Variovorax paradoxus: one gene and its partners. The protein of the gene in region 1 interacts with the protein of each later gene in a pairwise test. Links are inferred from orthologs where the notes say so. Each region holds a gene or a part of one and is shown on either strand. Other genes may lie near its edges. The genes, in order: dnaA, nadE and AACL56_RS26090.

Region 1 (3,061 bases):
CCAGCTTGGTGACGAACTCCATGCCGCCGAAGCTGAACTTGGCCTGGTTGTTCGCGAACTGCATCTCGATGGCGCCTTCGGCGTCGGACAGCAGGCGCTGCATCTCGAGCACGGTCTTGCGCGGCAGGATGACTTCCTGGCGCGGCACTTCGACGTCGAGCGTGGCCGACGAGAACGCCAGGCGGTGGCCGTCGGTGGCCACCAGGCTCAGCTGCTTGCCTTCGGCCACGAACAGGATGCCGTTGAGGTAGTAGCGGATGTCGTGCACGGCCATCGCGAACGAGACCTGCGAGAGCAGGTCCTTCAGCGTCTTCTGCGGCACGCTGAACACCGGCCCGAAGTTGGCGGCTTCCTGCACCAGCGGGAAGTCTTCGGCGGGCAGCGACTGCAGCGTGAAGCGGCTCTTGCCGCCCTTGAGCACCAGCTTGCTGGCGCTCGACTCGAGGCTCACGGTCTGGTCGGCCGGCATGGTGCGCAGGATGTCGATGAGCTTGCGCGCGCCGATGGTGGTGGTGAAGTTGCCTTCGTCGCCGCCGAGTTCGGCGGTGGTGCGGATCTGGATCTCGAGGTCGCTGGTGGTCAGCTGCAGCTGGCCGCCGGTCTTGCGAATCAGCACGTTCGCCAGGATAGGCAAGGTGTGACGCCGCTCCACGATGCCCGCCACCGACTGCAGCGCGGCGAGGACTTTGTCTTGGTTTGCCTTCAAAACGATCATGTCTTCTTCCTCTTCTCTATCTCTTTGAATCAGCTTGTAAGGGCGCCATTCTCCGCTGTCGCGACGGCCACCCTCGACGACATCCGGCTTCTTCTTCAGCCCTTGAGCGTTTGTTCGAGCACGTGGAGCTGCTGGTTGAGTTCGGTGAGCTGCTGGCGCTCGCCCGAAATCTTGCGCACCGCGTGCAGTACCGTCGTGTGGTCGCGTCCGCCGAACAGCTCGCCGATTTCCGGCAGGCTCTTCTGCGTGAGTTCCTTGGCCAGGTACATCGCGATCTGCCGCGGCCGCGCGATGCTGGCCGGGCGCTTCTTGCTGTACATGTCGGCGACCTTGATCTTGTAGTAGTCGGCCACCGTCTTCTGGATATTCTCGACCGAGATCTGGCGGTTCTGGATCGACAGCAGGTCGCGCAGCGCCTCGCGCGCCAGGGCGATCGAGATCTCCTTCTGGTTGAAGCGCGAGTACGCCAGGATCTTGCGCAGCGCGCCTTCGAGCTCGCGCACGTTGGAGCGTACGTTCTTCGCAACGAAGAAGGCCACTTCCTCGGGCATCTCGGCCGATTCGGCGCGCGCCTTGTTGATCAGGATGGCCACGCGCATCTCGAGCTCGGGCGGCTCGATGGCGACCGTGAGGCCGGAGTCGAAGCGCGACACCAGGCGCTCGTGGATGTCCGCCAGGCCCTTCGGGTAGGTGTCGCTGGTCATCACGATGTGCGACTTCTTGGCCAGCAGGGCCTCGAACGCGTTGAAGAATTCTTCCTGCGTCCGGTCCTTGTTGGCAAAGAACTGCACATCGTCGATCAGCAACAGATCGAGCGAGTGATAGCGCTCCTTGAACTCGTCGAAAGTCTTGCGCTGGTACGCCTTGACCACATCCGACACGAACTGCTCGGCGTGGATGTAGAGAACTTTGGAATCCGGCTTGTCGGCCAGCAGCCGGTTGCCCACAGCATGCATCAGGTGGGTCTTGCCCAGGCCGACGCCTCCGTAGATGAAAAGCGGGTTGTAAAGATGGCCTGGCATGCCGGCCACGTGCATGGCCGCGGCGCGCGCCATGCGATTGGCCGTGCCCTCGACCAGGGTGTCGAAGGTGAGACCGGAATTCAGCCGGTTCTTGAAGCCCGCGGCAGCGGGCTCCTCGCCCGGACCGGCCACGTCGCGCGGCACGTCGGTTTCGGTCATGACCGCCACAGGCGCAGTGCGCACGGGCACTTCGCGAGGAGCAAGCGCTAACTCGATGGCGACCGGCTGGCCGTACATCTTCTCCGCCATGGCGGCGATCTTGCCGGCGTACTGGGCCCGGATCCAATCGAGCTTGAACCGGTTGGCGACGAACACGGTCATGCGCGACAGGTCGTCGGCGACCTGTGCGTTCAGGGGCTTGATCCAGGTGTTGAACTGCTGCTCGGACAACTCCTGCGCGAGCTGGTCGACGCAGGCTTGCCAGAGACTTTCGCCGATGCCGTCAGTGGACATGGACGCTTGGAAAAGTGAAGAGACCTTCGGGCATTTCTTGGTATAGGTATTGTGGATATTCTCTGCTGGAAGGCACCGGGCATTCTAACTTGTCAAAACCTTATCCACACGCTGTCGATGGCGACGAAAGGCCCGCAAATCCAGTCGAAGATTGTTCCGGCGGCCAATGTTTGCGATAATTGCGGGTTTCCCTGAAAACCTCTTTGCGTTCTTCATTGGCGCTCGGAGTAGGAGTTCAGGGGTTACCCCTGGGTCCAACCCAATACCGCTCCCCCGGCGCCCCGCAGGTTCCTCATGCTTTCCGCACGAAGAGCCGGCGCGAACAGGGAATTAGGAAATCACCATGAAACGCACTTACCAAGCATCCAAAGTCCGCCGCGCCCGTACCCACGGCTTCCTGGTCCGCATGAAGACCCGCGGCGGCCGTGCCGTCATCAACGCACGCCGCGCCAAGGGCCGCAAGCGCCTGGCCGTCTGACGGCAGCCCACCTGCCGTTGCCCGCAGCCGACACGTCAGCGCAGGCGCCCGCAGCCAGCGCTTCCGGTTCGTCCGGCCTTGACGTGCACGGCCCGGCTTCCATGCAGCGGCTCAAATCCCGCGCGCAATTTCAGGCCGTCCTCGCAGGTGCCACCGTGGCGCGCACTGCTCATTTCGCATTGCACCGCTGTGCGCTCGATCTCGCATCGAGCGCACAGCCGCTGTTCGCGTCCGACGATGTCTGGCTGGGTGCCATGGTGCCCAAGCGCTGGGCACGTCGCGCGGTCACGCGCAATGCCATCAAGCGCCAGATCTACTCGGTGAGCGCTGCCGTGGGCGGCGCCTTGCCACGTGCTGCGCACGTGGTGCGTCTGCGCGCCGGGTTCGACCGCA
Region 2 (3,017 bases), 850 kb from region 1 along the record:
GCACCAAGCTGGCGCAGGGCCTGCTCACGCAGAACGACCCGGTCAAGAAGGACTCGCTGTGGTTCGCCTACAGCCAGCAGTCGACCTGGCAGCTGTTCAACGGTGCGATCTCGCGGCCCTTCCGCACCACCGACCACGAACCCGAGCTGATGTATGTCTACCCGACCGACTTCAAGCTGCCGGGCGGCTGGCGCTGGCGCTACGCGGGCCTGGGCATCGTGCACCAGTCGAACGGCCAGACGCTGCCGCTGTCGCGCAGCTGGAACCGCGTGTACCTGATGGGCGGCGCCGAGCTCGACGACCGCTTCACCATCACCGGCCGCATCTGGAAGCGGATTTCCGAGAATGCCGCGAAGGACGACAACCCCGACATCGCCGACTACATCGGCCGCGCGGAAGTCACCGGCCGCTGGAACCTCAACCGCGAGAACCAGCTTGCCGTGACGGTGCGCAACAACCTGCGCGACAGCGGCCGCGGCTCGATCCGCCTCGAATGGCTCAAGGCCATCGGCGACCCGACCAAGAGCAACCTGCGCTTCCACACGCAGCTGTTCTCGGGCTACGGCGATACGCTGGTCGACTACAACCGCAAGCGCACCGTCCTGAGCATCGGCCTGAGCCTCGTGGATTTCTAGGCTCGCCCCCAGGCTTCGCGGCACTTCGTGTCCGCTGCTCCTTCCCCCTACCGGGGGCAACACCCGAGGCCCGGCGAAGCCGGTTCCTCGGTGTCCCTGGACTCGCCCCCAGGATTCGCGCACTTCGTGTCGCTGCTCCTTCCCCCTACCGGGGGCAACACCCGAGGCCCGGCGAAGCCGGTTCCTCGGTGTTCCTGGACTCGCCCCCAGGCTTCGCGCACTTCGTGTCGCTTCTCCTTGCCCTGCCGGGGCAGCACCTGAGGCCCGGCAGCCCGGCTCCCCGGCGTTTCTGGCCTAGGATGCGGGACTCCATCGAACGCAGAATGGTCTTCTCATGAGCCAAGACACCCTCACCCCCGCCGACGACACGCAGCGCGAGATCATCGCGGCGCTGCATGTCGCACCCGTCTTCGACGCCGCGAAAGAGCTGGCGCGCCGCGTCGACTTCCTTGCCGACTACCTGAAGCGCACCGGCCTGAAGACGCTGGTGCTCGGCATCAGCGGCGGCGTCGATTCGCTCACCGCCGGCTGCCTCGCGCAGCGCGCGGTCGAGAAGCTGCGCGCCACCGGCTACGAGGCGACCTTCATCGCGATGCGCCTGCCGTACGGCGTGCAGAAGGACGAGGCCGAGGCGCAGGCATCGCTCGCGGTGATGAAGCCCGACCGCACGATCACCGTCGACATCCGCCCTGCGGCCGACGGCATGCTGGCCGCGCTGAAGGCCGGCGACCTGAAGTTCCGCGACGCGGCGCACGAGGACTTCGTGCTGGGCAACATCAAGGCGCGCGAACGCATGATCGCGCAGTTCGCGGTGGCCGGCGCGCACGACGGCATCGTCATCGGCACCGACCATGCGGCCGAGGCGCTGATGGGTTTTTTCACCAAGTTCGGCGACGGCGCGGCCGACATCACGCCGCTCACCGGCCTCAACAAGCGCCGCGTGCGCGCGGTGGCGCAGCTGCTCGGCGCACCCGACGCACTGGTCTACAAGGTGCCTACCGCCGACCTCGAGTCGCTGGTGCCGGGCAAGCCCGACGAGGACGCGTTCGGCGTCACCTACGAGCAGATCGACGACTTCCTCGAGGGCAAGCCGGTGTCGGCGCGGGCCCGCGAGATCATCCTGTCGACGCACCGCAAGAGCGCGCACAAGCGCGCGCTGCCCGTCGAACCCGCGCCCCCCGGCACCGCGGGCTGAAGCCCATGACGCCCGAAGCCATGACGCAACAGGACATGCGCCAGGGCTTCGATGCCCTGCGCGCCGCGAACCTGCGCGCACCCACGCCGCCCTGGCCCGAGCGCGCCGACCGGCTCGAGCGGCTGCGCGCGCTCATGCTGGCGAACCGCGCGGCGATCGCCGCGGCCATCAGCGCCGACTTCCACAACCGCGCGGTGCAGGAGACCGAGCTCGCCGAGCTGTTCCCCTCGGTCGAAGGCATCGACCATGCGCTGCGCCACGGCAGGCGCTGGATGCGCGTGAAGCGCCGCAGCACCGGCCTGTGGTTCAAGCCGGCGTCGTCGAGGCTCATGCCGCAGCCGCTGGGCGTGGTCGGCATCGTGGTGCCGTGGAACTACCCGCTCTACCTGGCCGTGGGGCCGATGACCGCCGCACTGGCTGCGGGCAACCGCGTGATGGTCAAGCAGTCGGAGTTCACGCCGCGCTTCGCCGAGCTGTTCGCCGCGCTGGTGCGCAAGGCCTTCGCGGCCGACGAGATCGTGGTGGTCAACGGCGACGCCGAGGCCGCGCGCGCCTTCTCCGCCCTGCCCTTCGACCACCTGCTGTTCACCGGCTCGACCGCCGTCGGCCACCAGGTGATGCGCGCGGCCAGCGAGAACCTCACGCCGGTGACGCTGGAGCTCGGCGGCAAGTCGCCCGCGATCATCGGCCCCGGCGCGAACTTCGAGAAGGCCGTCGAGCGCATCCTCGTGGGCAAGACGCTCAACGCGGGCCAGACCTGCATCGCGCCCGACTACGTGCTGCTGCCCGAAGGCCAGCAGCAGCGCTTCGCGGACACCGCACGCCGCCTGTTCTCCGCGATGTACCCGGGCGTGGCAGGCAACGCAGACTACACGAGCATCGTGAGCCCGCGCCACTTCGCGCGGCTGCAGGAACTCGAAGCCGCGGCCCGGCAACAGGGCGCCGTGGCGCTCCCCTTGACCGACGCGCCGCCCGACGCCGCCACGCGCTGCTATCCGCCGGTGCTGCTGACCGGCATGAACGACGGCATGCGCGTGATGCAGGAAGAAATCTTCGGCCCGCTGCTGCCGGTGCTCGGCTACGCCGATATCGGCGAAGCCATCGCCTACGTCAATGCACGGCCGCGCCCCCTGGCGCTCTACCTGTTCGAGAAGGACGGCGCCATCATCGAGCGCGTGATGCACGAC
Region 3 (2,940 bases), 5.0 Mb from region 1 along the record:
AGCACCACGGCGCGCGGCTCCTGCGACAGCGCTTGCACGGCGGTGTCGCGCTCGCCGGCCTTGCTTGGCAGGAAGCCTGCGAAGACGAAGGCGCTGCTCGCGTTGCCGTCGCCACCGTCGGCCACCAGGCCGGCTGCACCGACCAAGGTGGTCACGGCGCTGGCGCCCGGCAGCGGCAGCACGCGCTGGCCGGCGGCACGCACTGCGGCGGCCAGCCGCGCGCCGGGGTCGCTCACGCCGGGCGTGCCCGCATCGCTGACGTAGGCGATGCGCTCGCCCTGCGCGAGCCGCGCCACCACGCCCTGCGCGGCCTCGGCCTCGTTGTGCTGGTGCACCGCCAGCAGGCGAGCGCCGGGACGGTCGATGCCGTAGGCGCGCAGCAGGCTCTGCGTGTGGCGCGTGTCCTCGCAGGCGATGGCGTCGACCAGCTGCAACACATGCAGCGCACGCAGCGTGATGTCCGCCAGGTTGCCGATCGGCGTGGCCACGATGTAGAGGGTGCCCTGCGGATAATGCTGCGCACCCGCAGCGTCGTGCGCTGCCGCGAGGGCGGCGCCGAAGGAGGCAGGGGCGAGTGAAGCCAAGAGGTTTCTCCGACAGAACGAACTAAAAGATTGCAGGCAGGGAGCCATGAAGACCACCACCACCACGAAGGGCCGCGGCGATGCGGCGGAAGATGCCGCGCTCGCGCATCTGCAGGACGCCGGCCTCGTGCCGCTGGCGCGCAATTATCGGACGCCGGGGCGCGGCGGCGGCGAGATCGACCTGATCATGCGCGATCCCCGGGGTGCGGGCGGCGGCACGCTCGTGTTCGTCGAGGTGCGCCAGCGCAGCACCGGCCTGCACGGCGGCGCGGGAGGCAGCATCACCGCGGCGAAGCGCCGGCGCATCGTGTTCGCGGCGCGGCACTACCTCGGCCAGTTGCGCACCGTGCCGCCATGCCGCTTCGACGTCGTGCTGGTCGAGGAGAAAATCACCTGGATGCAGGCTGCGTTCGACGCGGACTGACAACGCCTCCTCGGCGCCCGTGCAAGGGAACTGAAGCCTCTCGCGAGGCTCCACAACTCACACGTCTTGTTTCACAACCCCCAGTTATCATCCCGCCTCATGCTCGAGCAACGGATTCAGCAGCACTTCATCGACAGTGCCGACCTCAAATACCAGACCGGACCGGTCCTCAGCAAACCCATCTCCCAAGCGATGCAGGCCATCCTTGCCTGCGTGACCAGCGGCGGCAAGGTGCTTGCCTGCGGCGCCGGCGTGTCGGGCCTGTTGGCGGCGCAGTTCGCCGCGCAGTTCGTGGGCCGCTTCGAACGCGAACGGCCCGAGCTCGGTGCCATCGCGCTGCCCGGAGACAGCACCGACCCGGATGCCGACAGCAGCAACGCCGGCGATGCCGACCGCTTCGCCCGCCAGGTGCGCGCACTGGGCCAGGCTGGCGACGTGCTGCTGGCACTGAGCGCCAGCGGCCAGTCGGCCGCGGTGCTGGCCGCGGTGACCGCCGCGCACGAACGCGACATGACGGTCGTCGCGCTGCTGGGCAATGCCGTTTCCGGCCCGGCCGGTGCGAGCGTTGCGGGAAGCAGCGGCACCGGCGGCGCCATCGGCCGCGCGCTGCGCGAGACCGACGTCCAGATCAGCGTGCCGCACGAGCGTGCGGCGCGCATCCATGAAATCCACCAGCTCGCACTGCATTGCCTGTGCGACGGCGTGGATGCCCAGCTACTCGGAGAACAGGAAGTTTCCCCATGACCATGACGACCATGACGAAGACATCGACCCAACGTTTCGCCATCGCACTCACGCTGGGTGCCGCGCTGGTCACCGGCCTCTCTGCCTGCGTGCCGCTCGTCGTCGGCGGCGCGGCCGTGGTCGGCGTGGGCATGGTCGCGACCGACCGCCGCAGCTCCGGCGCACAGCTGGACGACCAGGGCATCGAGCTGCGTGCCGCAGCCCGCGTGCGCGACATCGCCAACGACAACATGTACGTGAGCGTCACCAGCTACAACCGCCAGGTGCTGCTGACCGGTGCCGTGGGCAGCGACGCCGACCGCCGCCGCGTCGAGGACGAGGTGAGCCGCATCGTCAACGTGCGCTCGGTGGTCAACGAACTGACCGTGGGCTCGTCGAGCACCTTCCAGGACCGTTCGAACGACCTCTACATCACCGGCAAGATCAAGGCCTCGCTGCTCGACGCGAAGGACATCTTCGCCAACTCCTTCAAGGTCGTGACCGAGCGCGGCGTGGTCTACATCATGGGCATCGCCACGCGGCGCGAGACCGACCGCGCGACCGAGATCACGCGCGGCGTGTCGGGCGTGGTGAAGGTCGTGCGTGTGGTCGAGATCGTGTCCGAAGCCGACCTCGCCGCCACCCAGGCCGCCAACCAGGCGGCCGCGCAGCGCGGCGGCCAGGGCCCGGCGCCCGTGACCTCCGCCTCCCCGTCGCAGCCTTCGCCTTCTTCATCGTCGCGCGTGCCGCTGCCCCCGATGGAGCCACTGCCCGCGCCGGGGTCCACCTCGACGCAGCCCTCGTCGGGCGTGACCACCTCGCCCGTTCGCTGACCCCCGACGCCCCATCAAGAAAGCCCGCAGTCGCGGGCTTTTTTTTCGTTCAACATCGCGGAAGCGCTCTACCCGGCCTTAGGTGTTGCCCCCGGCAGGGGAAGGCGAAGCGACACGAAGTGCGCGAAGCCTGGGGCCGAGCCAGAAACACCAAGGAACCGGCTTCGCCGGGCCTCCGGTGTTGCCCCCGGTAGGGGGAAGGAGAAGCGACATGAAGTGCGCGAAGCCTGGGGGCGAGTCCAGAAACACCGAGGAACCGGCTTTGCCGGGCCTCCGGTGTTGCCAACGGCAGGGGGGAGAAGAAGCGACACGAAGTGCGCGCATCCTGGGGCCGAGCCAGAACACCAAGGAACCGGCTTCGCCGGGCCTTAGGTGT

Evidence for each region.
Region 2: the proteins of dnaA (region 1) and nadE interact in binary tests that used the Escherichia coli proteins (3 or more experiments, as listed by UniProt). The link is inferred for Variovorax paradoxus from one-to-one orthologs.
Region 3: the proteins of dnaA (region 1) and AACL56_RS26090 interact in binary tests that used the Escherichia coli proteins (3 or more experiments, as listed by UniProt). The link is inferred for Variovorax paradoxus from one-to-one orthologs.

The regions. Positions count from the first base shown.
Region 1 is NZ_LR743507.1:532,968-536,028, reverse strand. The notes cover bases 1-2,908. They hold dnaA (chromosomal replication initiator protein DnaA), read right to left. Parts: upstream 2,191-2,908; coding sequence 811-2,190; downstream 1-810. Other genes in these bases: AACL56_RS02550 (ribonuclease P protein component), read left to right, coding at 2,770-2,908; rpmH (50S ribosomal protein L34), read left to right, coding at 2,534-2,668; dnaN (DNA polymerase III subunit beta), read right to left, coding at 1-715. Also shown: more of AACL56_RS02550, read left to right, coding at 2,909-3,061. UniProt on the Escherichia coli protein: Plays an essential in the initiation and regulation of chromosomal replication. Binds in an ATP-dependent fashion to the origin of replication (oriC) to initiate formation of the DNA replication initiation complex once per cell cycle.
Region 2 is NZ_LR743507.1:1,380,620-1,383,636, reverse strand. What follows is about bases 36-2,899. They hold nadE (ammonia-dependent NAD(+) synthetase), read left to right. Parts: upstream 36-969; coding sequence 970-1,830; downstream 1,831-2,899. Other genes in these bases: AACL56_RS06145 (coniferyl aldehyde dehydrogenase), read left to right, coding at 1,836-2,899; AACL56_RS06155 (phospholipase A), read left to right, coding at 36-635. Outside these bases: more of AACL56_RS06155, read left to right, coding at 1-35; more of AACL56_RS06145, read left to right, coding at 2,900-3,017. UniProt on the Escherichia coli protein: Catalyzes the ATP-dependent amidation of deamido-NAD to form NAD. Uses ammonia as a nitrogen source.
Region 3 is NZ_LR743507.1:5,506,457-5,509,396, reverse strand. The notes cover bases 143-2,929. They hold AACL56_RS26090 (SIS domain-containing protein), read left to right. Parts: upstream 143-1,107; coding sequence 1,108-1,752; downstream 1,753-2,929. Other genes in these bases: AACL56_RS26085 (BON domain-containing protein), read left to right, coding at 1,749-2,564; AACL56_RS26095 (YraN family protein), read left to right, coding at 631-1,008; rsmI (16S rRNA (cytidine(1402)-2'-O)-methyltransferase), read right to left, coding at 143-584. In the rest of the region: more of rsmI, read right to left, coding at 1-142. UniProt on the Escherichia coli protein: Required for the timely initiation of chromosomal replication via direct interactions with the DnaA initiator protein.